DNA from 3 places in the Oceaniserpentilla sp. 4NH20-0058 genome. Region 2 is predicted to be linked to each of the others. Evidence: predicted binding sites of a transcription regulator. Region 2 holds the regulator's gene; each other region holds the start of a gene.

Region 1 (10,751 bases), on a different contig from region 2:
CCACCTGTAAGCGGGTGTTTACTTCTAGAAAGTAAAATTTGTTATCGGTGTCATCATAAATAAATTCAACCGTGCCCGCATTGCGATACTGAACAGAGGCCATTAATTGTTCGGCGGTGCGATGTAACTGTTGTCGAATATCATCGCTGATATTGTGGGCTGGGGTTTCCTCTACGACTTTTTGATTACGTCGCTGAGCTGAACAGTCCCGTTCGCCAAAGCTGACAGCCGTACCTTTACCATCGGCAAAAATTTGTACTTCAATATGACGGGCGTGTTGAATGAGTTTCTCTAAAAAAACCCCATCATTTGAAAAATAACTGGCCCCTAAGCGTTTGACGCTTTCCCAAGCATGATTTAAATCTTCATCGCTATGACATGCTTGCATGCCAATGCCGCCACCGCCAGCGGTGCTTTTAAGCATAATGGGATAACCAATTTTATTGGCCCATGTAATGGCATCTTTCTGTTCGGTTAAAAGTGGTGTGCCTGGCACTAGGGGCACACCTGCTTGTTCAGCGGCTTCTCTGGCAAGGTGTTTTAAACCAAATAATTCCATTTGCGTGGTAGTAGGGCCGATGAAGACGAGATCGTTATTTTCGCAAGCACTGACAAATTGTGTATTTTCACTTAAAAAGCCGTATCCGGGGTGAACCGCTTGCGCATTATGTTGTTTGGCAATTTTGATAATGGCATCAATGTTTAAATAGGTGTCGGCGACTGAGCCTTCACCCAAGCACACAGCAATATCGGCTTGCTGTACATGTAAAGAATCTTTATCCGCTTGGTGATACACCGCAATGGATTGAATACCAAGTTGTTTAAGGGTTCGAATAATACGGGTGGCGATGGCGCCGCGATTAGCAATTAAAATCGTATTAAACATCATGAATTCCTGCTTTCGGGTCGTCCCGCTTTAGAATACTAATCAGGCCGTCCTGATTAGAAGGTGTAAACACCTGCGATTATTAATTTTATATAAACAGATCAAGACCAAACCAGTACTTCAATGGGAGTGGGGTTGTAGCCATTACACGGATTATTCAACTGTGGACAATTTGAAATAAGTACCAAGGTATCCATTTTTGCTTTTAGTTCAACGTATTTCCCGGGTGCTGATATACCGTCTTCAAAGGTCAATTTACCTTCTTGGGTGACCGGCACATTCATAAAAAAATTAATGTTGTGAGTGATGTCAGATTTGCTTAGTCCGTACATTTCGTTTTCTTGGATAGCCAGCATCCAGCTGTCACGGCAGGCGTGCATGCAGCGTTTTTCTAAATCGTAGCGCACCGTATTGGATTCGGTTGCACAAGCGCCGCCTACAGTGTCGTGACGGCCACAGGTGTCGGCCACAATTTCAAGCATATCTTGATTAAGGTTGGTTTTTAGCATTGAGCCGCTGGTTAAATACAAAGCACCTTGTTCACGAATGGTGTCCATGGCACTGTAACGTTCGCTAACATCATTTGCATTATAAAATAAGGTATCAGCTGCTTGGTTACCTTTTGAATCCACAATGCGAATGGTATCACCGGCATTGATTTGATAAATAAAATAGTCCCCTGCATCAACCGATTTTGTAAAATATGCGTCTTCGGCCTTTAGTTGGCTTTCTTTAATCATGAAAATAGTCCTTACAAACCAAAATGGTACAAAGCGTTGTTTTCAAATCCGCGTCGGTTTTCATCGCAATGATTCAAACATTCATCATCTTCAGTCATGATTTCGGCTTGGGTTAACATAATAGAAACAGGTTTGTTTGGATATTCTATTTCTTCGCTTAACGGGTGGGGGCAGGTGTGTAAAACCACGAGAGTATCCATTTCAAAACGTAAAACCACTTCCTCATTTGCTTGGCTAATACGAGAAAGCGTTAGGTTTCCTTTGGCATCGGCTGAGACTTCACTGAACCAATTTACATTTGAGCAAAGATCTTGTTTGTATAAGTCGTACTTTGCTAGCTCTACTAAAAAACCATCAAACCCATTTTGTTTCCATTGATTTTGGTGATTTTGATAATCGCGTGGCCCCCATTTTTTGGTGATGTGCTCTGGGTGAGATGTACCACACATGGTCTCATGCCAGCCAAAACTGTCATGGATAATAGAGCAAAATATGCGCCCCATTTCGCTGTACAGGCAATGGCCTTTGGTAAGCTTAAATGTGTGTTGGCATTTTAAGGTGTCAGGTGCATTGTATTTCTCGGTTAATTGATAAGGATTAAAAAATAACATGCCCACATTTGCACCACCTTCAATATCTTTTAGACGAAGTTGTGTTCCCTTGCGGATAATTGTTGACCAATGGCTTCCACCGGGAATGGTAGTTTGATACATTTTATTCTGTGTGATGCTGTTTAATATGTGGTTTTGTGTAGTACTCATGGGCTCCTCATTACGCTATTTTTTGTTCAGGCGTTAATGACATTTCAATTTCTTTTAAACTTTCTTTGTCAGTTTTCCCTACAGGTAAATCAAACGTAATGGTACTGCCATAACGATGAGATGCATGTGGATCGTGTCGAGTTTTATCAAATACCCATAAACGGGTGCCAAGATAAAAGCCTTCGTCTAGATCATGGGTAACCATAAACACGGTTAGACTATATTTTTTCCAAAGTTCTAGTACGAGCTTGTGCATGTCTTTACGAATACCTGGGTCAAGCGCACCAAAAGGCTCATCTAATAATAAAACTTTTGGATGTTTGATTAAGGCTTGTGCAATGGCTAGCCGTTGTTGCATGCCACCGGATAATTCGTGGGGATACTTGTTTTTAGCGGGCAGTAGGCCAACAGCATCTAACCAGCTATCGGCTTCGTCTAAAGCAAGCTTACGAGATCGGCCAAACAAACGACCTATTAATGGACTTTTTTCAAACTCTTTAGCTATGGCGACATTTTCACGTACCGTTAAATGTGGAAAAACTGAATACTTTTGAAACACAATGCCACGATCAGGACTAGGCTCTTCTACAATAGGTTTGCCATCTAACAGAACGCTTCCCTTGGTATGAGATTCTATGCCCAGTAACATTTTTAAAAAGGTGCTCTTACCACAGCCAGATGTGCCCACCATTGTGATGAATTCACCTTTTTTCACTTCGCAATTAATATTTTCTAAAACGAGATTGTCACCGTAGGATTTTTCTACGTGGCGAAATTCGATTTGATTTTGTTCAGTTTTCATAACGACCTCTATTTCGCTGCGTGATACCAAGGGAACATTTTTTGACTGGTTTTAACCAGTAACCAATCTAAAACAAAGGCTAAAAAGGTAATCCAAGCCACGTAAGGCAAAATAATGTCCATGGACAAATATCGGCGAACCAAGAAGATTCGGTAGCCTAGGCCATCGGTTGCTGCAATGGCTTCCGCTGCGATTAAAAATAACCAAGCGGTTCCCAAACTTAAACGTAGTGCATCCATTAGTCTTGGTAATACTTGTGGCAACAGTACGCGAGTGATTAATTGAAAAGAATTTGCACCTAGGGTTTGTGCTTTTACTAGCTGCTCTTGTGGAATGTCTTGTGTTCGCTGGTATAAGTCACGAATTAAAAAAGGGGTAATCCCAATGATGATTAACATTACTTTAGATAATTCACCTAAACCAAATACAATAAATAATAAGGGTAATACAGCCATGGGAGGGATTAACGAAATGGCGGTAATTACAGGGTTTAAATTGGCACCAATTAATGGAATAGCTCCGGTAATTAATCCTAACATTAACCCGATAAATGCGGCGCAGGCCACACCTGTTAAAAGTCGTTTTAAACTGCTTGTGGTGTCTTGCCAAAACACATATTCACCGGTGCGTTTACTGGGGGTGAATGCTAATCGGTCTATGGCGCTTTGAAATTGGCTCACACTAGGCAATAGTTTGTCTTGAGGGTTTTCTGCCTTACGAGCTTCTGATCCCACTTGATACAGAATCATCAATAAGAAAAACGGTATGACTCCCAAGGCAATTGCCAGAGGCTTGGAAGGCTTTATATTTATCCAACGTTTCATGAGACTCTCGCAATCAAGTGGGTTTATGGCGATGAATTAACCATGATTAAAGTTAAACAACGTCCTTGTTGTTTTATTTTTTAATCTATAGGTACTTTAAATGTGAGTTGAGTTTTAAATTACAGTTTCCCTTTAGCTGCCATATCCATGTAGCTGGCGTCAAAGCGTAATTTAACGTTGTTTTTATCTCCGTAAATACCTGATGGCGTTTCAATGCCGATTACCCCCGCATCAGGAGCGCCATCGCCAAGTAAACCGTGATCAAATGAGAACTCTGCAACATATTGCATTGTGTTTTTAAGGGCAGGGCTATTCACAAATTTAACGGCATCTTTTGCATGGTAAAACATTTTGGTTGAAGCTAATTGCGCTTCAAAGCCAGCTAGGTCTGTACCGGATGCTTTACCCATGTGTTCACGCACGGCTGATTTTTTTTCCATTTCAGCCATAATTTCATACCAAGCCCCTACCAGCGCTTTACCCAGTTTTGGATTTTCTTTTAGAGTTTTGGTATTTACAATTAAGGTATCAATGATTTCGCCTGGAATGTTTGAGCTATCAAATACTTTGTTTGCCTTAGGCATATTCAGTATTTCACTTACAAGTGGGTTCCAAGTGGCAACGGCTGTTACATCTTTTGTGGTGAAAGCAGCTACAAGGTCGGCGTCTGATGTGTTAACTACTTTTACGTCTTTTTCAGATAAACCTACACTTTCTAGGCCACGAGCTAGCAGGTAATGAGACACGCTTAATTCAACCAAATTAATGTTTTGGCCTTTTGCGTCTTTAATGGATTTGCCTTCTTTTAGAATTACGGCATCGTTACCGTTAGAGAAGTCACCGACGATGAGTGCTGTTGAATCAACGCCGCCAGCGGCGGGAATGGTTAACGCATCAACGTTAGCCATGGTACACGCGTCGAATTCACCTGCGGTATATTGGTTCATGGATTCAACGTAATCGTTGAACTGTACAACATCGATGTTTATGTCGTACTTGTCAGCCCATTTTTTGACAATGCCAGATTGGCTGCCATATTCCCAAGGCATCCACCCCACATAAATAGACCAGCAAACTTTGAAGTCTTGTTTAGCGTGAACAACAGGTGCTGTTAAAGCTCCAAAGGCGATAGATGCGCTTAATAGAACGCTAGTAGTAAAGGTTTTCATTGGGTTCTCCCAAGTGATTTATGGTTACATACGAGTAATCTTGGCTAATGCCAATTGATTCTCCCGGGCTTTTTTCCCGCCGTGTAACCTTTTCGTATCACTTAAGAGTTGAAGAGGTCGATAGCTCTCGGACCAGTCACTTTTAGAAAAGTCGGAACCCTAGCTATACCATTGCAAATTGTGTCAGGTTTGTGATTGCTCACTTTAGATTGGTTTATTAACCAAGATTACCCTATGCATAGATTTAGCAAGTTAAATGCCAAATAGAAAATCCTCATGAAGTCTTAGTATTAATAGGCCGTGGCTAAGAATTTAAATAAAAAATGAACAATTATCGCGCAATAATTCTTCTGTTGGTGTCTTTTGGTGCGAAGATGCTAAGGCTAATACGTGGCATAAGGAGAGCACTAACTAAGGCTGTATTGATAACGGAGTCGAGTGTACGAGTATATTTTGCTTTGAGATGCGCTACTTTTAGGCAGGTTGCACACCATTGGGGTTTTCTTTTGGTAGATAAATGTTTCAACGGTGGGAATTGTTTGTTATTTATACGAATGGTTAAAAGCTTTGTTTTTTGGCAATTTGATTGTTTTTACGCCTTGCGGAGGTTGTCGCAAAATACTCTCATGCTATATGCCTCACTTGCCTGACAATATAGGGGCTTAGCGGTACAATGGGTTTTTTATTACCTTTGCCGGAGTCACCGGCCAGGATACAGTATGATCCGTATTACCGAATTAGCACTACCTTTAGATCATCCTCAAGAAGCCATTGAAGCTGCGTTACTTAAACGTTTAGGCATCCCAAAAGCCGATCTTGTGGAATTCATTGTCTTTAAACGCAGCTATGATGCCCGTAAAAAAAACACCGAGATTAAATTCGTATATATATTAGATGCCACCATTAAAAACGAAGCGGTGGTGTTGGCTAAATTTGAAGACGACATTCATGTCAAATCCGCTCCTGATACCAATTATTACCCTGTACCCGATGCTCCTGCCGATTTAACTGAGCGACCTGTGGTCATTGGCTTTGGCCCTTGTGGGTTATTTGCAGCGCTCACATTGGCTCAGGCAGGCTATAAACCCATTGTATTGGAGCGTGGTAAAGAGGTTCGTGCCCGCACCAAAGACACATGGGCACTATGGCGCAAACATGAGCTGAATACAGAATCTAATGTTCAGTATGGAGAAGGGGGTGCAGGTTTGTTCTCTGACGGTAAATTGTACAGCCAAATTAAAGACCCTAAATTCTACGGGCGTAAAGTTATGCACGAGTTTGTAAGGGCTGGGGCGCCAGAAGAAATCATGTTTGTGAGCAAACCCCATATAGGTACGTTCCGTTTAACAGGGGTGGTTTCCAAGATGCGTGAGGAAATCAAAGCATTAGGTGGCGAAGTACGCTTTGAAAGTAAAGTATCCGATATCCAAATTGAAGATGGTCGCATTACCCAAGTGGGTCTAGACAATGGTGAAACCATTAACAGCCGTTATGTGATATTAGCGCTAGGCCACAGCTCAAGAGATACCTTCCGTTTGCTGCATAAAAAAGGTGTGTTTATTGAAGCTAAGCCGTTTGCCATTGGTTTTAGGGTAGAGCACCCTCAATCGTTAATTGATACTGCTCGCTTAGGTAAATATGCAGGTCACCCAGAATTAGGGGCGGCGGACTACAAGGTGATACATCATGCGAAAAATGGCCGTGCGGTTTACAGCTTTTGTATGTGTCCTGGCGGAACAGTCGTGGCCGCCACATCAGAGGAAGGACGGGTCGTCACCAATGGCATGAGCCAATATTCTCGTAACGAACGCAACGCCAACTCAGGTATTGTGGTGGGCATCAATCCAGAACAAGATTTTCCGGGTGGCCCATTGGCAGGGGTAGAACTTCAAGAAAAACTAGAAAGCCACGCATTTGAAATGGGTGGCCGTGATTACAGTGCTCCCGGGCAATTAGTAGGGGACTTTGTAAAAGGTAAAGCCTCAACCCAGTTAGGTGACGTTGAACCATCGTATAAACCGGGAATTAAGCTCACAGATTTAGCCGATGCCTTACCCGATTACGCCATAGAAGCCATGCGAGAAGCCTTTCCTGCTTTTGGTAAAAAAATCCGCGGTTTTGATAGGCCTGATGCTATTTTAACTGGGATTGAAACCCGCACCTCTTCGCCAGTTCGTATCACCCGTGACCGAGACAGCTTACAAAGCTTAAATACCCGCGGCCTATACCCAGCCGGAGAGGGTGCAGGTTATGCCGGTGGTATATTATCGGCAGGAGTTGATGGTATAAAAGTAGCCGAAGCGTTAGTTCATGACATGCTGGCGGATTTAAAGGGTATGGTAAAATGAAATTAGATGACGCCAAAAAGCTCCATCAAAAAAAATACCGTACTCAATTTGGTTTTTATTTGGTAGAAGGGGAGCATCTTGTTCTTGAACTGCAAAAGTCCGCACAGCTTAACCCTGAAAACTTCAAGCGCACGCAATTATATGTAACAGAAGAATACCAAGAATGGGCGAACAATATAGACACTGATTTTAAAATTTTTACCATCAGCAAAAAACAAATGGCGCAGTTAAGTGATACCAAATCTCCTCAAGGGATCATTGCTTGTGTGCCTTTGCCAGATTTAAAGCAGGCACAAGGGTTAGCATTAAAGAACCAAAATGAGCGCTGTATTTATCTACATGAAGTACAAGACCCAGGTAACCTTGGCACAATATTGAGAACGCTGGCTTGGTTTGGTGGTTTCCGTCTATTGATTAGTCCAAATTCGGTTGATCCGTTTAACCCAAAAGTGGTGCGCTCAAGCATGGGGGCTATTTTCCATGTACCCATGGAGCTAGATGTAGAGCTAAGGGATTTATCAAATCGCTTTGAAACATTTGCCTATTTAGATATGAATGGTGAGCCTGTTAACTCGCCAGCGTTTACTCAATTACCTTGTTACTTGTTTGGTAATGAAGCCCGTGGCGTGCCCAGAGACGCATTACAGGTGCTAAATACGCAGGCGTTCACTATTCCCGGTAGCGGTGCTATTGAATCGTTGAATTTGGCCAGTGCTGTGAATATGTGTGTGTATCAGTTGTCGGTATGATTTTAAGTATTGAGTTAAATTTATTGAGTATTGCATGAAAATTAAATTATTTAATAAAAACAAAATAATTCCAATATTATTGAAACCTTCTGCGTACTTAAGTCAATACTTTGATTTTTGGTTCTTAAGGAAAGATGTACCTACTCCAGAATTAGTGCAACATACACAATGGGAGAACTATTTATTTGATTTGGCAAAAAAGAATAATTGGAGAGTTCTAGAGGTTGGAAGTAGGGAGGTCACTGGAAAATCAAGGGCAAGGGAGGAATTATCGGACTGTGAATATATTGGTTTCGACTACTATCCGGGCGAAAATGTAGATGTAGTTGGAGATGCCCATAAATTATCAACATATTTTGATGAAGATAATAAATTTGATTTGATTTTTTCATCTGCATGTTTTGAGCACTTTGCAATGCCATGGCTCGTTTCTCAAGAAATTTCAAAGTTATTAAAAGTCGGCGGAATGGTATTTGTTGAAACTCATTTTTCTAACTCATCTCATGAACGACCTTGGAATTTTTTCCAGTTTAGTGATATGGGGTTGAGGGTTTTATTCTCTAAATCAATGGGCTTTGAATGTTTAGATTCGGGGATGTCTACGCCGATTGTAGGTCGCTTTTCAAAAAATGTTTTACCTAAACAATTGAAGTTTCGACCTGTTAAGGGTCTATATTGTCATAGTGAGTATTTAGGTAGAAAAGTTGAAGATGTACCGGATTTTAGTTGGGGTAATGTAGATTTAGATGAGATAGTTTCAAATACTAAATATCCTTTTAAGGTGTAAATGGTCGTTATTAATTTTAAAATAAAAAATAATTACATTCCAATTAGAAATTGAGCGGGTACATAATTCTCTTTTATTTTTTAAGAATAGTGTTAACTTCATATGTTATCACTTTCTTATTTTTAACCTTTATTTTAAAAAGGTTTCTTATTAGAGTTATTTTTAACTCATCAAGAGCGCCATATTCACTAGCTCACTGTTCAAGTTGTGATAAGTTTTTAAATAAATCTAAAGCTTCTGGATTGAGTAGTGCGTCCTTATTTTTAACGGGTCTGCCGTGAATTGTCTCTCTCACTGCGATTTCAACTATTTTTCCACTTAAGGTTCTGGGTATATCGCTCACTTGCACAATAATAGCGGGTACATGCCTTGGCGTGGTGTTTTGTCGAATAGTATTTTTGATTCTGTTTTCAAGTTCGCTAGAGAGTGTTACATGTTCTCTTAAGCGTACGAATAAAATGACTCGGATATCAGTAGGGTCATGTATTAATGTTTGACCAACTGCGATACTTTCAAGTACTTCTTCGATCTTCTCGACTTGTCGATAAATTTCAGCCGTACCAATTCTCACTCCGCCCGGATTCAAAATTGCATCGCTTCTCCCGTGAATAATTAGGCTGGTGTAGGTTTTTCCGTTGTCATTGTGTGCAACTTTTTCTGCAAAATCACCATGTGCCCATACGTTATCAAAGCGCTCAAAATAGCTGGCTAAATACTTTTTATTACTTGTGTCATTGTAGAAGCCGATAGGCATGGAAGGGAATGATTTCTCGCAGACAAGTTCGCCGCGGATATTGTTTTTAACAGGTTGACCGGCATCATCATATACATTAACGGCCATCCCTAACCCCAGACATTGTATCTCGCCTTTGTAAACAGGCAGATTCGGATTACCTAAGGTAAAGCATGAAACGATGTCTGTACCACCGGCAATACTGCTTACACAAATGTCTTGCTTGATATTGTTGTAAATATATTCAAAACTTTCATCACTTAATGGCGAGCCTGTGGAGAGTAATGTTTTCAACGCTTTTAATGAGTGTTTTTCATTGGGTGAGTATTTTGCTTTTTCTAAAGCGCTTATGTATTTGGCGCTGGTGCCAAAAATACTTATATTTTCCGTTTCTGCCATATTCCATAGTACATTTGGCTCTGGGAAAAAAGGTGAGCCATCATAAATGACTAAAGTGGCACCTGTCATTAAGGTACTAACCATCCAGTTCCACATCATCCAACCACATGTGGTGTAGTAAAAAACAGTGTCGCTTTGTTTGACGTCTGTATGGAAAACCAATTCTTTATAATGTTGAATCAGTGTTCCCCCTGCACTATGCACTATGCATTTAGGGCTGCCTGTTGTACCTGAGCTATATAAGATATAAAGGGGATGATCAAAGCTTTGATGAGAAAACTCAATATCTAATGCCTCATTATCTAGGCATGCATCCCACAGTGATATGTTTGCAGAGGTTTTTAGTTGTTTCTGAGTTTGATTTAATGTGATGTTCTTATCTGAATAGGGCACCAATATGACATGCTGGATACTTGGGATATGGCTCAAAATAGAACTGAGTTTTTCGAGGTTATTCTGTTTTTTTCCATTATAAAAATAACCATCCGTTGTGATAAGTATTTTAGGTTGGATCTGACCAAAACGATCTAAAACACCTTGAGTACCAAAATCC
Region 2 (10,751 bases):
TGCTGCTCATCAGTTACTTACTGAGGCCTCTTCACAAGGTGTTAAGCTGGCGGTCTTACCAGAAATGTTTGCATGCATTGGAGTGAAAAATCAATTCTCCTTGGCGCAAGAACGTTTCATTGAACAAGATGTATTAGGTGTTATCGCTACATGGGCGAGGCAATTTGATATGTATATAGTGGCAGGCTCAATGCCCTTGATGTCAGATTCTTATAACGAAGCCGAAAAAGTACTTGCTGCTTGTTTAGTGTTTTCACCAGATGGACGCTTGCTTGAACAATACAATAAAATTCACCTGTTTGATGTAGATGTATCGGATGAAAAGGGGCGTTATCGCGAATCAGATACGTTTCTTTGTGGGGAAAATCCGAAAGTAATTGATATTCATGGCCATAAGTTAGGTTTAAGTATTTGCTATGATTTACGCTTTCCTGAGTTATATCAAGTTTACCAAAACCAAGAGTGTGAATTAATAACAGTTCCCTCGGCATTCACCTATGAGACAGGTCGAATACATTGGGAAATATTATTACGTGGGCGTGCGATTGAAACCCAGAGCTTTGTGCTTGCGGCAAATCAGGTGGGCGTTCATGAAGATGGCCGACGCACTTGGGGGCAAAGCATGATTATTGGACCAAATGGCGAGGTGCTTGCTCAGGCAGATAATGAAACAGTACAAGTCGTTATCGCCGATTTAGATTTTAGTGCGCTGGAGCAATGTCGTCAAAAGATGCCCATTACCCAGCATAAAAAAATTATTCTGGGTAACAAGTCTTAATAAACAAGAATAATTTACGCGCAGCGGTTTTACCTGATTTTACTTGAGGTGCATCTGGGTTTGCTTCTTTGTTTTCATGCTCTTTTGCTGCATTACGAATTAGTTGTCGTAAATGCTGAATATCTTTGACTTCAAATTGAGCACAAAAATCGCTGAGTGAGTCCTTACCTTCAATAATCAAACGGTCTCGCCACTTTTCTTGTTGATGAAGTACACGGTTATATTCTTCACTGCTTGGGTCTTGCTTGTCTAAAGCCAGTTGTATGGCTTCTACATCTTCAGTACGCATTACTTTACCAACATATTGAAGATGACGACGTTTTGCTTCATTCTTTTTTATGCGGTCCCACTCGGCAACGGCTTCAATCATAGTTGCTGTAAGTGGTAGCAATTTCAATTGCTTTTTAGGTAGCTCGCAAATGCGTTTGCCCAAGTCTTGAAGAGCATGCATCTCTCGTTTTACTTGAGATTTGCTGGGGCCTGAATACTCTTCAAACTGATCGTCGTCATGCTCGTTCATGTTTTAAACCAAACTTTATAAGTAAAAACTGGCCGCAAGGCCAAGGAATGCAAAAAAACCAACCACATCGGTAATGGTGGTTAATACCACGCCACCTGCTAGGGCGGGGTCAATTTTAAGGCGTTGCATAATTATCGGTAAAAATGCACCGGCTAATGCGGCCACCACTAAATTTATAATGATAGCAACGCCAATTATGACGGAGATCTGTAGGTCTTGAAACCAAGCATAGGTGGCCAGCGCAATTACAATAGACCAAAGTACGCCGTTGCTTAAACCCACGATGAACTCTCGATTAAGCAGCCAGCCAATATTGTTACTGCCGATGTGACCAATAGCTTGGCCACGAATAACCAAAGTTAATGTCTGGCTACCTGCTATGCCGCCCATACTGGCGACAATTGGCATTAATACCGCAAGCGCGACCACTTTATCAATGGTGCCTTGAAATAACCCAATAACGGCACTGGCTAAGAAGGCTGTGAGCAAGTTTATACCTAACCAAACAGCACGACGGCGACTGGTTTTAAATGCGGGTGCAAAAGTATCTTCGTCTTCATCAAGACCTGCCATGCTCATTAATGAGTGGTCAGCTCCTTCACGGATAACATCAACCACGTCATCAATGGTGATACGTCCTAACAGCTTGTATGTTTTTTCATCTACAACCGGCGCTGAGATTAAATCGTGACGTTCAAATAACTGTGCAACTTGGGTATCTGGCATATCCGCTGAGATAGTAATGACATCGGTGTTCATTATTTCTCGAACAGTGGTATCGCCATCACTGACCAAAATTTTATTGATAGGAAGAACACCAATAAATTCATCGCGACGGTTTACTACTAATAAGTTATCTGTCATGTCAGGAAGGGAGCGGTGACGCCTTAAGTAACGTAATACCACTTCCAGCGTAATATCTGGACGTACCGTTACAGTGTCTGTGTTCATCAGACCACCGGCACTGTCCTCAGGATAAGACAGAACCGCTTCAATACGCGCTCTGTCTTGTGAGTCCATTGTGGTAAGGACTTCTTGGGTCACTGTATGAGGCAGTATTTGAAGTAAATCGGCCACGTCGTCTGTATCTAAGTCAGACATGGCGTTGGCCACTTCTTCAACACTCATTCGGTTCAATAACCAGCTTTGCAGCTCATCATTCAGGTGTTGAAGAACTTCACCTTCATTTTCTTCATCAATTAAGTCCCAAAGTAAATTACGCTCTTTTGGGGGGGATGATTCAAGCAGGTGGGCAACATCGGCAGGTTGTAAATCACTATTTAGGATACGGCGCACTTGTGCCAAAGCACCGCTTTCTAGAGCGGCACCTAGATGGACAAGTTTATTGTGCTTATGTTCGCCCCTAGCCATAGTGGGTTCCCTTTAGATCAGGGGTTGATTGTACCGATAAAGCGAGTATCAGGCTACGACCCCTTGTTTAAAAAGTGTAGCCTAGTGAGCTGATTTATTTGAGGTTTTATTGAGAGGAAAGGTTATTCGCCTTCACCAAAGAAGTCGTTAATTAACTCTATTAATGCATCCATGGCCGCTTGTTCGTCATCGCCATTAACTTTTAATAGAACTTCAGAGCCTTGGCTGGCTGCTAGCATCATCACGGACATAATGCTTTTTCCGTCTACTTCTTTCCCATTGAAGCTAATTTTAACTTTACTGGAAAACGCGGATGCGGTGGATACCAACTTAGCGGCGGCGCGTGCGTGCAAACCCAGTTTATTTATTATTGTTGCAGAGTTTTCAAGCATGATAGTAGGTGTAAAAATGAGTAATGACTTACCATATCCAGCAAATGAGTTGATGTCCAGCGTTAGCGCATGGAATTCAGCGTATTATTGATTGAGCTCGCGGTGACGTACTTGAACATTTGGGTAAATCTCTTGGTAGGCGTTAAAAAGCCGTTCAGCCATATACACACTTCGGTGTTGTCCGCCAGTACAGCCAATACTGACTGTCATATAGGTGCGATTATTAGCTTCAAATTCAGGTAACCAGTTTTGTAAGAACCCTTGTATGTCATTGAACATCTTATTGACGGAGTCTTCATCTTTTAAAAATGTTTGTATTTTTACGTCTTGTCCTGTGTATTGACGCAAACTTGGGTCCCAATAGGGATTAGGTAGGCAGCGTACATCGAACACTAAGTCACTATCTTTAGGTATGCCGTGTTTGAAACCAAATGATTCAAACAACAATGACATTTCATTTTCTTGTTTTTGGACCACTCTTTCTTTAATTAAGCTTCTTAATTGATGCATGGATAGGTGAGTGGTATCGACGGTTAAGTCCGCTAAATCGGCGAGGTTGTGAAGCAGAGCTTTTTCGCGCTCAATGGCATCCAGTAACGGTACATCTGGCCCTGTTAATGGGTGTTTTCGTCTGGTGGCACTGAAGCGGGTTAATAAGGTGTCTGTGTGGGCATCCAGATAGATGATTTCTAGTTCGCATTGCTTGCGGTCAAGTTTATCAAGAATAATGGAAAAGTTAGCTAGGTCAGTTTGATTGTTGCGCGCATCAATGCTTACGGCAACACTGGTAAGTTGTGATGATTCGCTCTGTATTTGATCCAGTAGGTTTTGCAGTAAAGCCACTGGTAGGTTATCGATACAATAAAACCCAAGATCTTCTAATAGATCAAGGGCGGTACTTTTCCCTGAACCACTACGACCACTTATGACCACGAGTTTCATAATTAAACCTTTTATTTATGCGGTGGCGAGCTGGTAAAGTTCACGTTGGCTTTTTGCTGAGCGAAGTTGCTCTCGATAGGTTTCTTTGCTGAATTTTTGTGCAAGCATACTGAGGGTCTGTAAATGCTGCTCGGTGGCTTCGGCGGGCACTAAAAGCACAAACACAATATCAACGGGCTGACGATCAATGGCGTCATAGTCGATGGGCTCATCTAAAATAAATAGTGCGCCTACCGTGTCGATACATTCTTCTAAGCGAGAGTGGGGAATGGCGATGCCCTCTCCGATGCCGGTGCTTCCCAGCTTTTCTCTTGTAATGAGTCGTTCATAGATGTCATCAGCCTGAGCGTCCTCAATGTTGGATGCTAAAAACTGGCTAACATGCTGAATGAGTTTCTTTTTACTACTGCAGTGCGCACCCAATTGGGTGCGCTCAAGATTAAGAATATTTGAAATACTTGAAGTCATATTGAATCAGTGGTTATTTCCATGACGGTGATTAACCATCTTTTCTTTGTGCTTAAGCAGTTGGCGGTCTAGTTTATCCGTCATGCTGTCGATAGCGGTGTACATGTCTTCGCTATCTGCGTTGGCGTGTAAATCGGCGCCAGCAGCATGGATGGTGGCTTCTGCCTTTTGGGCGAGCTTTTCTACGGTCAGGGTGACTTGTACATTGGTTATGTTATCAAAGTGACGCTCAAGCTTTTCCACTTTAGACTGAACGTAATCCTTTAAGGATTGAGTCACTTCAACATGATGGCCGCTGATATTAATTTGCATAGATGGCTCCTACTGTCGGCACTCCAGTTCCAGAGTGCGTGAATATGCTGATAATCTAATAAATAGTTTATCGGCGAAAACTCGTTTATTCGCCATATACTAATGGCTAAACCAAGCGTTTCCGTTCGTTTGACGGTGGAATGTGCATCGCCTCACGGTACTTGGCTACAGTTCTACGTGCAACCTTGATGCCTTCTTCTTCTAACATGTTGGCAATTTTGCTGTCGCTTAAAGGCTTTTTAGCACTTTCGACTGAAATGAGCTTTTTAATCATAGCTCTAATTGCGGTTGATGAGCACTCTCCACCACTGGTGGTACTCACATGGCTAGAGAAAAAGTACTTCAACTCGAAAATACCGGCCGGTGTATGCATGTATTTTTGAGTGGTAACACGAGAAATGGTGGATTCATGCATGCCTACTGCCTCGGCAATGTCATGCAGAACCAAGGGTTTCATTGCTTCATCCCCTTGTTCTAAAAAGTCTTGTTGATACTCAACGATTTTCATGGCCACTTTAAGCAAGGTTTCGTTACGGCTTTGTAAGCTTTTAAGAAACCAGCGGGCTTCCTGTAAGTGATCCTTGATGAAATTGTTGTCTGCGCTGCTGTCAGCGCGCTTCACCATTGATGCGTAGTGGTCATTGATGCGCAATTTAGGGGCAATTTCAGGGTTTAATTCAACACGCCACTCACCTTTGATTTTACGAACCATAACATCAGGTATGACGTATTCGCTGGTTTGTGGATCAATTTGTGAGCCTGGGCGTGGATTTAATTCTTGTATGCCTCGAATAACCACTTTTAGCTCGTCTTCTTTGACTTTTAATTTACGCATAAGTGCTGCGTAATCTTTAGAGCCTAATAAGTCGATGTATTGATCGATTAAGGTTTGAGCTAATGGCAACCATGGTGTTTCAATGGGTAGTTGGCGCAGTTGCAGTGATAAGCATTCTTGTAAATCACGGGCACATACACCGCTAGGCTCAAATTGTTGGAGTAAATGTAATACGGCTTCTACTTCGTCTAGTTCAATTTCAAGCTCTGGGTTTAATGACCCAACAATGTCTTCAAGATCAACTTTTAAGTAGCCGTCATCGTCCACACCTTCAATGATGTTGATGGCAATTAGGTGATCGTTTTCTGACATAGGAGTTAGGTTAAGCTGCCATAATAGGTGATCACGTAGATCATCAGTACTGCCGTTTCGGCTATCCATGTCAAAATCATCACCAGATGATGAGCCTGAGTGGCTTTCTGTCATGGATGTAGGGGCAGCGGAGGCTTGCCAAGTATCGTCCCATTCACTGTCGGTAGACAGTTCGTCCGGAATGTTTTCATTCCAGTCATCGGCGGCGGTTGGCTCATCCGATTGGGTTTCTTCTACTGGTTGGGTAGTTTCTTGTTTGTCTTCACTTTGTGAGTTGATGTCTTGATTGGCATCGCCTTCAAACTCTTCATCTACATCGAGCAAAGGGTTTGAGTCCAGAGCGTTTTGAATTTCTTGCTGCAGATCTAGGGTAGAAAGCTGAAGTAAACGGATGGCCTGTTGCAGCTGAGGAGTCATGGTCAGCTGCTGACCCATTTTAAGTTGGAGCGAGGCTTTCATATAATACTGCTTAATCCCATGTCACTTTGACTTGTTACCCTGAATATACAAGATTACAACTTAAAGTCATCACCTAAATAAATATCTTTGACTTGCTGATTTGATAAAACATCTTCAGCAGAACCTTCTGCGATAATGTGACCATTACCCACGATATAAGCTTTCTCACAAATATCAAGGGTTTCTCGAACATTGTGGTCGGTTATCAGTACACCTAAACCGCGTTTCTTCAGTTGTTTTACGATACTTTTTATATCTCCCACTGATATGGGGTCAACCCCTGCAAAGGGTTCATCCAAAAGTATGAAGGATGGTTCTGCAGCAAGCGCACGAGCTATTTCAACACGGCGTCGTTCACCACCTGAAAGGGCCATGCCCAAGCTGTCTCGAATATGTTGGATGTGGAATTCATCTAACAGTTTTTCAAGTTTTTCCTTACGTTCAGTATGGCTCAATTCTTTGCGAGTTTCTAATATGGCCATAATATTATTTGCAACGGTTAACTTACGAAAAATTGATGCTTCTTGTGGTAAGTAGCCGATACCTTTTTGCGCGCGGCCATGCATAGGTAAATTGGTGATGTCGGTGTCGTCAATTAAAACACGGCCTTTATCTGAGGCAACTAAGTTGACGATCATGTAAAAACAGGTGGTTTTTCCCGCGCCATTTGGGCCAAGTAATCCAACAATCTGCCCACTTTCAATGGACATGGAAACGTCTTTAACAACTTGTCTTGGCCCGTAGCTTTTGGCTAAATTCTGAGCTTGCAATTTTGCCATGGATTTAGGATTCCTTGTCCTGTTTAGGCTGAATTACCATGTGAATACGGGTGTCTTCTTGTGGGCTTTCAGCTTTTACTTTTTGTTCGTTTATTGAATACACAATTTTCTCGCCTGAGAATACATTACCCTGTTTCTCTAAACCTGCATGTTTTAATAACGTTAATTGATCACTTTGTGTATTGTAAATAATGGTTTCACCGTAGGCTAAGGTTTTGCCGTCATCAGCATTTATTATTTGTTCATATCGAGCGGGGGTACCTTGGGCTATGATTTCTGAAATGCCATCAGGGCTGCGCTTGAGTGTGATTTTCTCGGCTTCAATATTCAATGAGCCTTGTTGCATTTTTACGTTACCGGAATAAATGACTTCCCCTTTTAGCTTATCTAAAGAAGCTTGGTCACTGGCGATCCGAATTTCTTGTTGGCGATCATCCGGTAGTGCCCAGCTTAACTGAGTTAATAGGAGTAAACTAAAAAATATTTTAAGGTGCTTTAGGTACATGGCGTCCTCTGACTTGCGACTTAAAATTAACCAGTTGTTTGTCTAATAAAATGGTCATTCCAATGGCGCTTAATTCGCTTGTATCGCTTTCAATTAGTACAGTTTGATCAGTGTCTGCGATCTTTTCTTGTAAGTCTATATTTAAGCTTTCGGTGGTTAGGCTAAAATCGTTTGCAGTAGATTGTAAGGGGACAATAATAACGTCCCCTTCTAACAATAGGTTTTGATCTTTTATCAGTTGACCATGGTTGCTCTTGATGCCCCATTTGGGAAGATTGTTTTCATGCAATAGCACGGCAGGAGCTTCAAGTAGGGTAATATCATCAGCAGGGTAGTGAGAGGCTTTGCGGGCAGCGATTTGTTGGATGAGGTTACCTTGTTCATCAAAAGACTCTGAGTTCAACCCCTCGATGATGTAATCAGGCTCTTGATCTGTTAAGGATTCGATTATAATTTCATCAGATGCATTTCGATCATCCAAGGTCATGTACGCCACGATGGCTAGTGCCGTTAAAATTGTGACGATATAACGCTTGCGCATTACAACACACCTGCTCTGAGTAGATCGTGCATATTAATCACACCAACCACCTTGCCAAGCTCCATGGCCACCAGTGCGTTGATCTTTTTTTCTTCCATTACTTGCAGTGCTTCTGCAGCCAGTTTTTCAGGGTCAATGGTGGTGCAGTTTTGGGTCATGGCGTTTTCTACTGGGGTTGTATGAAAGTCCACGTCTTTATCTAATGCTCGACGTAAGTCACCATCGGTAAAAATACCGGCAAGGGCACCGTCTTCATTGATGACGGTGGTCATGCCTAGGCCTTTTTGTGTTATTTCCATTAATGCATCCTTAATGGGAGTTCCTAGCGCTACTTTAGGTATTTGACCATTGGCATGCATAATAGTTTTTACTTTTAGTAATAATCGACGACCCAAGCTGCCACCAGGGTGGCTGAAGGCAAATTGCTCAGCGGTAAAGCCACGGGCTTCTAAAAGCGAGATAGCCAGTGCGTCCCCCATAACTAGGGTGACAGTGGTTGAAGAGGTTGGGGCTAAGTCTAATGGACAGGCTTCTTTATCAACACCTGTGTTTAAGTGACTATCAGCGGCTTGCGCTAAAGTAGATTGATCATTACCAGTCATGGCAATTAACGGTACATTTAAGCGCTTAATTAGAGGGATTAATGTGGTGACTTCGCTGGATTCCCCTGAATTAGAAAGGGCGATGACCACGTCATCCTCGGTGATCATGCCCATATCGCCATGGGCCGCTTCACCGGGGTGAACAAAAAAGCTTGGACTGCCTGTACTGGCCAGTGTGGCAGCCATTTTATTGCCAATATGGCCTGATTTTCCCATGCCGGTGACGACAATACGGCCTTTACAGTTTAATAATAACTCACAGGCTTTAGTGAACATGGCTTGATTAAGCTTGCCAAGCATGCCATCAACGGCATCTCGCTCGGCTTTAATGGTACGAACAGCTGAATCTATAAATTTCATAATAATTCTTATGTTTTAAATTAAGCTTGGAAAATTAATAGACCTAAATAACTAGCATAGGCCAATAACAAAATGCTACCTGCGCTGCGTCCGACACGGCCTTTACGACGAAAGCTGTAAATAAAAGCAATCAGTAATAAGGTTATGGCCAGCATGGCGCCATAATCTCGATACAGAACTTCTGAGCCAATATCGGTGCCGGCCACTAAACCCGGAATGGGCATCACTGCTAGTAAGTTAAATATGTTAGAGCCCACCACATTACCAATGGCAATGTCGTGATGGCCTTTTAATGCGCTGGCTACGCTGGCGGCTAATTCAGGTAGGCTAGTACCAATGGCAATAATGGTTAAACCAATGATTAGTTCACTGATGCCAAAATAACGGGCCACTTCCACTGCACCCCAAACAAGCAGTTTGGCGCTAATCATTAATGCCACTAATCCTATCACAAGCCACATTATACTTTTGGCAGTGGAGGTATGCTCAATAGCCTCTACTTCTTCTTCATCTAGGCCGCTAATTTCTTGTTCGTTGGTTTCGTTAAACAACCAAAATAGGGTGATCACTAAGCAGATCAACATGACAACCCCATCCCAAAAGCCAAGGTGCATGTCTTGAATCACGAGGCCTGCGATGACAGTGACAAGCAACAAAATAGGGATTTCTTTTTTCAGCATTCTGCCCTGAATGGGCAAGGGGGCGATTAAAGCGGTGATCCCTAAAACTAGGCCAACGTTGGTAATGTTGGAGCCCAAGGCGTTACCAATGGCTAAAATGCCCGAGCCATCTAAAGACGCGGTTGCACTGACAAAAATTTCCGGAGCACTGGTACCTAGCGACACAATCGTCATACCAATGAGTAGCGGAGACATGCCTAAGTGGCGAGCGGTGGCAGCAGCACCTAATACAAAGCGATCAGCACTCCATACTAGAACAATTAACCCAATTAAAATGGCAAGAGAGGCTAATAGCATCGATAACACCCATAAATATAAACAATCGGCGCATTCTACAGGCTTTTTGCGGCCTAACAAGGCTCTAGGTTGGTTGTGGAGTACTAAGATCCAGCTATGCTGAATACTAGGTGAAAGGATACGCAATTGAGAGCACAGGGTTTGGACATGTCTGATTCAACACAAAATTTTGTGCAACTGCAAAACATACACTTTAGTCGTGAAGGACGAGCCATATTCCACGATTTAAGCCTGACCATTCCAAAAGGGAAGGTGACGGTCATTCTAGGGCCAAGTGGAACGGGCAAAACCACACTTTTAAAATTGATGTGTGGACAGCTTAAGCCTGACTTGGGCTCAATCGTACTTGATAGTGATCATTTGGCCGATTTGAGTCGAAAAGCATTACTTAAAGTCAGGAAGCGGCTCAGCTTATTATTTCAAAGCGGCGCATTATTTACAGATATGTCGGTTTTCGACAATGTGGCGTTTCCATTAAGAGAGCACACAAAGTTATCTGAATCCATGGTTCGCGATTTAGTGCTGATTAGGCTTGAGTCTGTAGGATTAAGAGGCGCGGCTCAATTGATGCCCAGTGAATTATCCGGAGGCATGGCGC
Region 3 (10,751 bases), on a different contig from region 2:
TGGATATCAGTGAGTTTTTTAATTTTCTAGTGACGGACGTAGGTGACGCTTCAACCCCTCTTATTACGGGGGACACTTCATTAAGTGGTCAAGATTTTGATTCGGGTTCGTTAAATGCAGGGATATGGCGGTTGTCTTGGAGTGCCCCAGCTAATGGCCATTATGGAACCATTACTACACAATATTCGTCTCCGTCATGGCTAACCTATAACTGGGATGAAAGTCTAGATACCAGTGAAGAAGGGCCAATTACAAATGTGACGTTTGGACGCTATCGAGGCCATGATAAAATTATCTACTGGAAAGAACTTTATTAGCCCATGCTCTTAGAATCTAAACTTCATATATTTTTAAATTATAAATCCTTAAATTATTCATGCACTATACTTAATACAATTCTTCAATAGGATATCTTCGATGATTACTTTTGATACTGAGTTAGGAGGGTATGACGTTGATATCAGTGGACGAACATTATTATTAAATGTTCGTGGTGTGATCGAATTAGAAACCGCATTGCGTTTTATGCTTCAAGCTAAAGTTCTTATTTCTCAATTACCTCATAACCATTGGGCATCTTTAGTTGATTTGACAGAATGGGGCTTACATCCACCTGAGGTGGTTGAGTTTATCCATGAGTTTCAAAATTGGGCAGAAGATAATGGCCAGCTGGCTGAAGCCGCGGTCGTGAATAAAAGTGTATTGAAGATTATGGCGAGAGAAAAAGACGCACAATTTAGGCGTAATAAAACGGTTAAGCAGGAATACTTTGATAAAAGAAGCGAAGCTGAAAATTGGCTTCGCATTCTTTCTTTTATGAGTGAGTTCTCGTCAGAGGATTAATCAATCTCTTCCTCTTCTGGGCTGTCTTCCATACCCAATTCTTTAATCTTACGGGTTAACGTATTACGACCCCAGCCTAGTAATATTGAGGCATCACGACGACGACCTGCTGTGTGCTTCAGTGCAGTTTCAATCATGATGCGTTCAAAAATAGGTACGGCGGAATCTAAAATCCCTTTTTTACCTTGAGCTAATTGCTGGTCAGCCCAATTTCTGAGCGCGTGCTCCCAATTATTACTGGTTGTGGCTTTTTCTTCTTGGTTTAGTAGCTCAGGGGGTAAGTCGTTAATATGCACTTCACGACCAGAGGCCATAACCGTAATCCAGCGACAGGTATTTTCTAACTGGCGTACGTTACCTTGCCAAGGAAGTGTGCATAGGTAATCTTCCGTTTCGCTTTTCAGTACTTTTGCTTCTACGCCTAGTTCTTCGGCTGCACGATTTAAAAAGTGGTGTAATAAACGTGGTACGTCTTCACGGCGCTCAGCTAAGGCAGGTAAATGAATACGGATAACATTCAAGCGGTGAAATAAATCTTCTCGGAATGTGCCTGCTTTTACTAGGCCTTCTAAGTCTTGGTGGGTGGCTGCAATGATTCGCACATTTACCTTTACAGGTGTACTACCACCTACACGGTAAAATTCACCATCTGCTAATACTCGTAATAAACGGGTTTGGGTATCTGCAGGCATATCACCGATTTCGTCTAGAAATAAGGTACCGCCATCGGCTTGTTCAAAACGTCCACGGCGTTGACCGCCTGCACCCGTAAACGAGCCTTTTTCATGGCCAAATAATTCACTTTCAATTAAGTCTTTTGGAATGGCAGCCATGTTTAATGCGACAAAAGGCTGTTCACTACGGGGACTGTGTTTGTGAAGAGCGTGAGCGACTAACTCTTTACCGGTTCCTGATTCACCGTTGATTAATACAGTGATATTAGAGTGGCTTAAGCGACCAATGGCACGAAACACTTCTTGCATGGCAGGTGCTTCACCAATGATTTCAGTGTTCTTATAGGGTTCTGCCGGCTCTTGGTTATTAAGTGATGCTGTTTCATGTTTGTGAGCTATGGCGCGTTTTATAAGGCCAACTGCTTCATCTACATCAAATGGTTTTGGCAGGTACTCAAAGGCACCTTTTTGATAAGAGGTAACAGCACTGTCTAAGTCGCTATGAGCGGTCATGATGATTACCGGTATATTTGGGTCTACATCATGGACTTGCTGTAATAGTGTTAAACCGTCAATGCCTGGCATGCGTACGTCACAAATGATGGCATCTGGCACTTCTCGGTTTAATGCATTGATGACTTTGTCGCCGTTTTCAAAGGATTGGCTTTCAATGTTATCTTGCTCTAACGCCTTTTCTAATACCCAGCGTATAGAACGGTCGTCGTCGATAATCCAAACTTTATTCATGGCTTAGTCCCAATCTTTAAAATATATTTTTTTGCACTTGAGCGGAATAATCGTTTTGATCAAGCTCTAGTGGTAAGTAAATTGAAAAATGCGTTTGTCCCGGCTTGCTATCACATTCAATAATTCCCTGGTGTTGATTGATTATGGACTGAGCGATGGATAGCCCAAGTCCGGTGCCTTCGGCTCGACCACTGACCATTGGGAAGAACAAACTTTCTCTAATGTTTTCTGGAATACCAGGCCCGTTATCGATAATGCTTAGATGCAATACGAGTCTGTGTTTAGTGTGGCCAATGGTGAATTGGCGAATTGCCCGAGTTCTTAATGTGATCTCGGGGAAGTATTCAGGGTCTTGCTGCCCCAATAATGCTTGCATTGCATTACGGGTAATATTCAGCACCACCTGAATAAGTTGCTCTTTGTCGGCCAAAAACTCAGGAATACTTGGGTCATAATCTCGACGTAATTTAAGGTGGCCTTCTGCTTCTACGAAAATCAAACTGTGTACTCGCTCGAGTACTTCGTGGATATTAGTTGATTTTCGTTCGAGTAATTTATTGGGCCCTAGCATTTTATCTACTAGGTTTCTTAAGCGATCGACTTCTTCAATGATGATATGGGTGTATTCTTTCAGTTCATCATTATCTAGCACGCGCTCTAATAATTGTGCGCTACCGCGAATGCCTCCTAAAGGATTTTTAATCTCATGGGCCATACCACGTACGAGTGCTTGGGTTGTGGCTTGTGCTGTAATGAGTTCTTCTTCACGGCTAATGCGTAACAAACGATCACGTGGGTGCATCTCAACAACGAGGCACATGGTTTTATCAAACTCAACAGGACTAACACTGTAATCTAGTGTGATGATTTGTTGATTCAAAAGCTTAACTTCGGCTTCTCGTTTTGTGAATGAGGTTTCTTGGCTAAGAGATGCTTCGAAGGTTTGCACATCCTGCTTAACATCTAAGAAGACAGTTTCAGCAGCTACGCCTACACAGCGACGACCACTGACTTGCAAAAGAGCCTCAGCAGCAGGATTGAGGTATTGAACAGACAGCTGATCATCTAGTACTAATATTGAACTATTTAGATGATTGATCAGTTGCTTATAAAAAACGAAATCGGCCATAACATATCTTTTCCTAGGTAATGGCCTTGTAGCAAGAAGTAAGCCATTTCAATTTTGCACTGTTATTGCCAAACCCTCCCATGAATAGGTGGTTCACAAGGGTGCTTTAGTTCGAAAGAACAAAATCAATGGTCAATATAGCACTATAATGATGCAGGCGTGCACCATTAAGAGCGTGAGCGATTTAATATGGATGGGCGTTGTACGTGGATACGGCGTTTAGGGCTAATAATTAGGGCTTTATTACCATTACGAACTTGTAGCTGAAGCAGGTGGGAGCCGCGGTTGAGGCTGTCTAGTTCGAATTCTAGCTTACGGGATTTTTGCACGATTCGACCGTTTAATAATAATACGATTTCATCTTTGGGTTGAAGTTCTGGTTGAATATGCAGCAGTAATTTAACCTTTCCTAGGTCTTTGGATGTAATGATGTGGTCTTCTTTGGGGCTAATTATTTCAAGGGTGTCATAACCTTTAAATTCATTTTCTTCGTCGGTTTTGGTGGAATCTTCATTTTGCACTATTTTGGGCATATTCACTTCTTGAATACTGGGAAGTTCAGCCTTGTTTGCATGAGCAGGTGGCTCGTCGCCATAAACACGACCACCCTCTTTATTTATCCAAGTGTAAACTTGTGCATAACTAAAAATAGGCAATATCAAAAACAGTAGGGATATAATTTTCATAAATAGCTCTCAGTGAAGCTCTACTGTATCTGTTTTTTTTGTGTATTTCTCAATAAAGCGCACAAAATTGATATTCGGAGATGAGAGATGAGAGATGAGAGATGAGAGTAGAACGGTGTTAGATCAAGCGAAGCGAGATCGTAACTCATGGTTTTCTCGGTAGTCATTTTTGGGTGCAATGGTGGGTTACGCCTTCCCTTCTCTCATGCTAACCCTCTCTACGATTACAAGTGGATTCCGCCTCGCTCCTCCGGAATGTTGAGCGGGTTCAAGCGAAATACATCTTGCATCCACCATCTAACATCTAGTGTTATGAATTGCGCTCAACATTTTTTAAAAACAGCCCGTAGGCTGCTCCTTTTTATACTTGTTTAATCTAAAAGAATTAAACCCAGTAGTACATGTCAAACTCAACTGGGTCATGGGTAGAGAGTTGTGTTCAACACTTGCTAAATCTTAGCCATAAAAAAGGCCGCCGAAGCGACCTTTCTTTTTTGAGGTCAAACTTGCGTCTGACCCCCGACATTTAGCGCCTGACTCTTAAACAGAGTAGTACATGTCAAACTCAACTGGGTGAGTTGTGTGTTCAACACGATACACGTCTTCCATCTTAAGTTCGATGTAAGCTTCAATCATGTCTTTAGTGAACACGTCACCTTGAGTTAGGAAGTCCATGTCTTTTTCAAGTTCAGATAGAGCTTCACGTAGGCTACCAGCAACCTGAGGGATTGCAGCAGCTTCTTCAGCTGGAAGATCATATAGATCTTTATCAGCAGCATCGCCAGGGTGAATCTTGTTTTTAACACCATCAATACCAGCCATTAGCATTGCTGCGAATGCTAGGTATGGGTTAGCACATGGATCAGGGAAACGAGCTTCAACACGCTTACCTTTAGGGCTTGCAACGTAAGGAATACGGATAGAAGCAGAACGGTTACGTGCAGAGTAAGCAAGCATTACTGGAGCTTCAAAACCTGGGATCAAACGCTTGTAAGAGTTTGTTGATGGGTTAGTGAATGCGTTAAGTGCTTTAGCGTGCTTAATGATACCGCCGATGTAGTAAAGCGCAGTTTCAGAAAGACCTGCATAGCCGTCACCAGCAAACATGTTTTCGCCATCTTTCCAGAAAGACTGGTGAACGTGCATACCAGAACCGTTATCACCAACGATAGGCTTAGGCATGAAAGTCGCTGTTTTACCGTATGCGTGAGCAACGTTGTGTACAACGTATTTCATCATTTGAACTTCATCAGCTTTCTTAACTAGAGTGTTAAATTTAACGCCGATTTCGTTTTGGTTCGCGGTTGCTACTTCGTGATGGTGTACTTCAACGTCAAGGCCGATTGCCATCATGGTGTTACACATAGATGCACGGATGTCGTGTGAAGAGTCAACAGGAGGAACTGGGAAGTAACCACCTTTAACGCGAGGACGGTGACCCATGTTACCGCCTTCGATTGGGTTGGCAGAGTTCCAAGCACCTTCTTCAGAGTTCAGTTTGTAGAATGCACCAGACATGTCAGCGCCGAACTGAACGTCATCAAAGATGAAGAATTCAGGCTCAGGACCAAAGAATGCAGTGTCGCCAAGACCTGTTGATTTCAAGAAGTCTTCAGCACGCTTAGCAACAGAACGTGGGTCACGCTCGTAACCTTGCATGGTAGAAGGCTCGATGATGTCACAACGTAAAACTAAAGTGGCATCTTCAGTGAACGGATCAAGGAAAGAAGTAGTGTCGTCTGGTAAAAGAATCATGTCTGATTCGTTGATGCCTTTCCAGCCTGCAATTGAAGAGCCATCAAACATTTGGCCAGTTTCGAAGAATTCTGCATCAACGTAAGAAGCAGGGATGGAAACGTGCTGCTCTTTACCTTTTGTGTCGGTGAAGCGTAGGTCTACCCACTTCACATCATTATCTTTAATCAGCTTCAGAGTGTTCTCTGACATGGTGCTCTCCAATGGTTGATGACGATTTGCGTCAGATTTTTAACGATTGCTCTTGTAATAAGTAGCTTGCACTTAGTGCACTGCCCGAACTTAGAGCAAAACGCATGCCATTCGTTAAATGGGCGTATAATAAGGGACTTCAAGGGGCTTAAGGAAATAAGGCCAAACCTATTTGTTTTATTATGGTGCGTTATTTTTATTTATGCTCATAAGTGGTGCATATGGGGTGATGAATGTCTCTTTCCAGTAGAATCCATCAAATTTAGCCTGCACATTATAGGTTCAACCGCCCCTCTAAGATAGCGTGATTGTGCTCACTGAAGGGACATTTTTAGTTAAATATGCAAATTGACTGAAAAGTGAGCGAAAAAAGCGTTTTTTCTATGGGTTTTCATAGCTTGCATGGCATTAGATGGCTATAATCGCCGCCTAAATTTTTAAGGCAGTTTCCTTGCAACGTACTCTTTAGGTTTGAACTTGAGCCAAAAAGAGGCAGTGATAGTCGATGCGGGGTTTAGAGGCTTAATCGTCTCGGGTAATTTTTGTGTCTACGGGCGAAGAAATTATGGCCTAACACCAATCGAGCGCGCATCACACTGCAGATAGCGCCATGCAGTTTTTTTATTTTAGGCATGTTAACAGCAAGGCCTGACAGGATATCTATATGATTGAAAACCTACGCAATATTGCCATCATCGCTCACGTTGACCATGGTAAAACAACACTGGTTGATAAGCTTCTTGAGCAATCAGGCACCCTAGATCGTAAAGAACTAGGTGGCGAGCGTGTGATGGACTCAAACGATCAAGAAAAAGAGCGTGGTATTACCATTCTTGCGAAGAACACTGCAATCAAATGGAACGAATACCGTTTCAATATTGTGGACACCCCTGGACACGCCGACTTTGGTGGTGAAGTAGAACGTGTAATGTCCATGGTTGACTCTGTGCTTTTGATCGTAGATGCGGTTGATGGCCCAATGCCGCAAACACGCTTCGTAACGCAAAAAGCATTTGCCCGTGGCTTGAAGCCAATCGTTGTTATTAACAAAATTGACCGTCCTGGTTCTCGCCCTGACTGGGTAATGGATGAAGTATTCGATTTGTTTGACCGTTTAGGTGCCACTGAAGAGCAACTTGATTTCCCTGTTATCTATGCCTCAGCTATTAACGGTATTGCAGGAACGGATTTCGAAGATATGGCTGAAGATATGACGCCGCTTCTTCAAGCAATTGCTGATAACGTACCAGCGCCTCAAGTTGATCCTGATGGCGACCTTCAAATGCAGGTTTCATCTTTAGATTACGACCCGTTCAAAGGCGTTGTAGGTATTGGCCGTATTACTCGTGGTACGTTGAAAACCAATCAACAAGTAACGGTTATTGATGCAGAAGGTAAAACTCGTAACGGTAAAGTAGCTGAAGTAAAGGGTTACCATGGCCTGCATCGTGTAGTGGTACCTGAAGCCACTGCTGGTGATATCGTTTGTATTACAGGTATCGATAAGTTAGGTATTTCTGACACTCTTTGTGTACCTACAAATGTTGAAGCATTACCACCACTGTCTGTTGATGAACCAACAGTAAGCATGACTTTCCAAGTTAACGATTCTCCGTTTGCTGGTAAAGAAGGTAAGTTTGTAACGAGCCGCAATATTGCAGAACGCTTAGAAAAAGAATTGATTCACAACGTGGCATTACGTGTTGAACAAGGTGATAGTCCTGAGAAGTTCAAAGTATCTGGTCGTGGTGAGCTTCACTTATCTGTATTAATTGAAACCATGCGTCGTGAAGGCTTTGAGCTTGCTGTAGGCCGTCCTGAAGTGGTTCAAAGAGAAATTGATGGTGTTATTCAAGAGCCATATGAACAAGTCGTAATCGACGTTGAAGAGCAGCACCAAGGTGCAGTGATGTCTGAAATGGGCGATCGTCGTGGTGAAATGACCAACATGGTTCCAGATGGTAAGGGTCGTGTACGTTTAGAGTTCATCATGCCTGCTCGTGGCTTGATCGGCTTCCGTGGCGACTTTATGACCATGACTTCTGGTTCTGGTATTTTGACCAATGTTTTTGATCACTACGGTGAAGTGAAAGCAGGCCCAGTGGCTACTCGTCACAACGGTGTATTGGTGTCTATGGTTGCAGGTAAAGTATTGGGCTATGCGCTATTTACTTTACAAGAACGTGGTCGCTTGTTTGTTGTGCCAGCACAGGAAGTATATGAAGGTCAGATCGTTGGTCTGCACTCTCGTGATAACGACCTTGTGGTTAACCCAACCAAAGCTAAGCAGCTAACCAACGTTCGTGCATCTGGTACGGATGAAGCGATTAACTTGGTTCCACCAGTTAAGCACACATTGGAGCAAGCACTTGAGTTCATCGAAGACGATGAATTAGTTGAAGTAACACCTGAAAGCATCCGTATTCGTAAGAAGTTCCTTACTGAAAACGAGCGTAAGCGTGCAAATTCAGCGAAGAAAAACAAGTAATAACTAAACCTAATTTAGGTTAATAAAAAAGCGATGAGGTCATTCATCGCTTTTTTTGTGGGTAATAAACAAGATTAGGTTAGTTTTTACTTATTCTTGCTTTGCATTTTAAGTAATGCTTCTCCCATGACTTTATGTACGGCGTTAATGCCCTTGAGTGGGCGGATCATGACTTTAAAGTCAGTGATTTTACCTGCGTCATTCCACGTGATCATGTCTACACCATTCACAAGAATGCCTTCTAGTTCTGTTTCGAATTCCAGTAATGCAAATTGAGTATCGTAAACTTCGCGTACATACTTGAATGATTCGTTGCCTAAAGTCATTAGTGCTCCTGCAAGATACATTTTGGTAATGCTTTTACCAACTTGTACGGTATGTACCACTGGAGAATACATTTTTGCATCTTCGGCTAAGATATCATCTAGAAGATCGATATTTTTGCTTTCTGCGATTTGGTGCCATTGTTTTATTACATCAGGTGTCATTGTGACTCTCGTTATTATTGTTATTTATTAGGTCAGTGTTGCAGGTTTTGTAAAATATGAAAAGTATTGCTACTTGCAATGATTGTAAGGTGGGGGTTAATAAAGAATCAAAAAAAGGGCCCTAAGGCCCTATAAATGTTTTACTTATTAGTGGCGATTAAAGCGCGGCAAATCTTTGTGTTTGGTAATCGCTATTACCAAATAGAATTTCAATCATTGTCATGCGCTTGAAATAATGACCTACATCTAATTCGTCAGTAACACCGATACCGCCGTGTATCTGAATGGATTCTTGACCCACTTTTCTTGAAGCTCGACCCACAAGTGATTTCATTGCGGCCACTGATTTTGATGCATCTTGCTCTGCTTGATCAAGTTTCATTGCTGCCATTAAGACAATGGATTTGGCTTGCTGGTGTTCAATGAACATATCGGCCATGCGATGCTGTAATGCTTGGAACTTAGCAATAGGGGCACCGAACTGTACACGTGTTTTTGTGTATTCAACTGTCTTTGTGATAGACGATTCCATTGCACCAACCGCTTCGGCGCAGATTGCTAGTGTTGCACGGTCCAATACAAACTCAATCACTTCCAGCGCTTGGTTTTCGTTACCTAGTAATTGCTCATTTGATACCTGTACGTTATCAAAATGAACTTCAGCTGCACGAAAACCATCTTGGGTGCGGTATGAATTCACGCTCACACCGGCGGCATTGGCATCCACTATAAACAGTGAAATGCCCGCTGAGTCAGTCTGTTCGCCAGAGGTACGAGCACTCACAATGATCTTGTCGGCAATACCGCCGTTCAATACCACGGCTTTATGGCCGTTAATAATGTAGCCGTTTTCATTTTTTTGTGCGCTAGTAGCCACATTAGATAAAGCATAACGACTGGTTGGCTCAGTATAGGCAAATGCAAGTTGCAAACTGCCATCCATAATGGCACCAATGAGAGTTTCTTTTTGCTCGGCGTTACCGGCTTTTGAAATTAATCCGCCGCCAATCACTGCGGTTGCTAAAAATGGCTCAATAACGATGCCTTTGCCTAGCTCTTCCATTACTATCATAAGGTCTGTGGCGTTGCCGCCAAGACCGCCATCTTCCTCTGTGAATGGCACCATGAGCCAACCAAGTTCTGCAAATAATTTCCAGTGATCAAGGTTGTAGCCGTCTTCACTTTTCATAGCTTTGCAGCGTGAGTCAAAGTCGTAATCATTTTGTACAAAGCGTGCGATGCTGTCTTGCAGCATTTGTTGTTCATCTGATAATGAAAAATCCATGGTTGACTCCTTATAGACCTAATACAGCTTTGCAGATAATATTTTTTTGTACTTCGTTACTGCCACCATATATGGTAGTTTTGCGATGATTGAAGTACATCGGTGCGCTATTTGCCGCAGATCCTGGGCCAACTTTTTCACCATCAAATTCAATATTAAATTGCTCGTCAATAAATGGTATGGCGTAGTATCCGGCTACTTCAATTTTTAACTCGTCGATCTTTTGTGCGATCTCAGTGCCTTTGATTTTGAGTATGGAAGACTCTGGCCCAGGTGCTTTACCTGTGCTCACTGCGGCAAGTGTTCTTAGTTCTGTATATTCTAGTGCTAGTAGATCAATTTCTAGCTCAGCTACTTTGTGTGCAAAGATAGGGTTTTCCATTAGCGACGAGCCAGCGTCGTTGGTTTCACTTGCTAGTGTTTTAACCTTGGATAAAGTGTCTTTGCTTTTTGCAACTTCTGCA

The links. Region 2 encodes sigma-54, which starts transcription at its own class of promoters, with help from an activator protein. Its sites were predicted from a motif close to TGGCACNNNNNTTGCTNT; they were not measured.
Positions count from the first base shown of each region.
Region 1: the regulator sigma-54 is predicted to act here: its motif matches at 5,427-5,444, upstream of ABWV45_RS10210 (putative urea ABC transporter substrate-binding protein).
Region 3: the regulator sigma-54 is predicted to act here: its motif matches at 6,119-6,136, upstream of glnA (glutamate--ammonia ligase).

Region 1 is NZ_BAABWE010000007.1:19,521-30,271, forward strand. Features, by position in the region: gene uca (urea carboxylase) at 1-886, opposite strand, end outside; gene ABWV45_RS10190 (urea amidolyase associated protein UAAP2) at 988-1,626, opposite strand; gene ABWV45_RS10195 (urea amidolyase associated protein UAAP1) at 1,638-2,387, opposite strand; gene ABWV45_RS10200 (ABC transporter ATP-binding protein) at 2,398-3,189, opposite strand; gene ABWV45_RS10205 (ABC transporter permease) at 3,198-4,013, opposite strand; gene ABWV45_RS10210 (putative urea ABC transporter substrate-binding protein) at 4,133-5,182, opposite strand; guanidine-I (ykkC/yxkD leader) riboswitch at 5,241-5,356, opposite strand; gene ABWV45_RS10215 (NAD(P)/FAD-dependent oxidoreductase) at 5,902-7,530, shown strand; gene ABWV45_RS10220 (TrmH family RNA methyltransferase) at 7,527-8,279, shown strand; gene ABWV45_RS10225 (class I SAM-dependent methyltransferase) at 8,314-9,066, shown strand; gene ABWV45_RS10230 (acetoacetate--CoA ligase) at 9,260-10,751, opposite strand, start outside.
Region 2 is NZ_BAABWE010000002.1:54,674-65,424, reverse strand. Features, by position in the region: gene ABWV45_RS03475 (carbon-nitrogen hydrolase family protein) at 1-778, shown strand, start outside; gene yjgA (ribosome biogenesis factor YjgA) at 756-1,298, opposite strand; gene mgtE (magnesium transporter) at 1,314-2,669, opposite strand; gene ABWV45_RS03460 (HPr family phosphocarrier protein) at 2,792-3,061, opposite strand; gene rapZ (RNase adapter RapZ) at 3,146-4,003, opposite strand; gene ptsN (PTS IIA-like nitrogen regulatory protein PtsN) at 4,019-4,471, opposite strand; gene hpf (ribosome hibernation-promoting factor, HPF/YfiA family) at 4,478-4,783, opposite strand; gene ABWV45_RS03440 (RNA polymerase factor sigma-54) at 4,890-6,389, opposite strand; gene lptB (LPS export ABC transporter ATP-binding protein) at 6,443-7,168, opposite strand; gene lptA (lipopolysaccharide transport periplasmic protein LptA) at 7,173-7,673, opposite strand; gene lptC (LPS export ABC transporter periplasmic protein LptC) at 7,654-8,214, opposite strand; gene ABWV45_RS03420 (KpsF/GutQ family sugar-phosphate isomerase) at 8,214-9,176, opposite strand; gene ABWV45_RS03415 (calcium/sodium antiporter) at 9,197-10,153, opposite strand; gene ABWV45_RS03410 (ABC transporter ATP-binding protein) at 10,301-10,751, shown strand, end outside.
Region 3 is NZ_BAABWE010000004.1:174,438-185,188, forward strand. Features, by position in the region: gene ABWV45_RS07485 (DUF6701 domain-containing protein) at 1-317, shown strand, start outside; gene ABWV45_RS07490 (hypothetical protein) at 418-843, shown strand; gene glnG (nitrogen regulation protein NR(I)) at 840-2,264, opposite strand; gene glnL (nitrogen regulation protein NR(II)) at 2,281-3,393, opposite strand; gene ABWV45_RS07505 (DUF4124 domain-containing protein) at 3,561-4,079, opposite strand; gene glnA (glutamate--ammonia ligase) at 4,620-6,026, opposite strand; gene typA (translational GTPase TypA) at 6,691-8,514, shown strand; gene ABWV45_RS07520 (nuclear transport factor 2 family protein) at 8,601-9,002, opposite strand; gene ABWV45_RS07525 (acyl-CoA dehydrogenase family protein) at 9,160-10,287, opposite strand; gene ABWV45_RS07530 (acyl-CoA dehydrogenase family protein) at 10,298-10,751, opposite strand, start outside.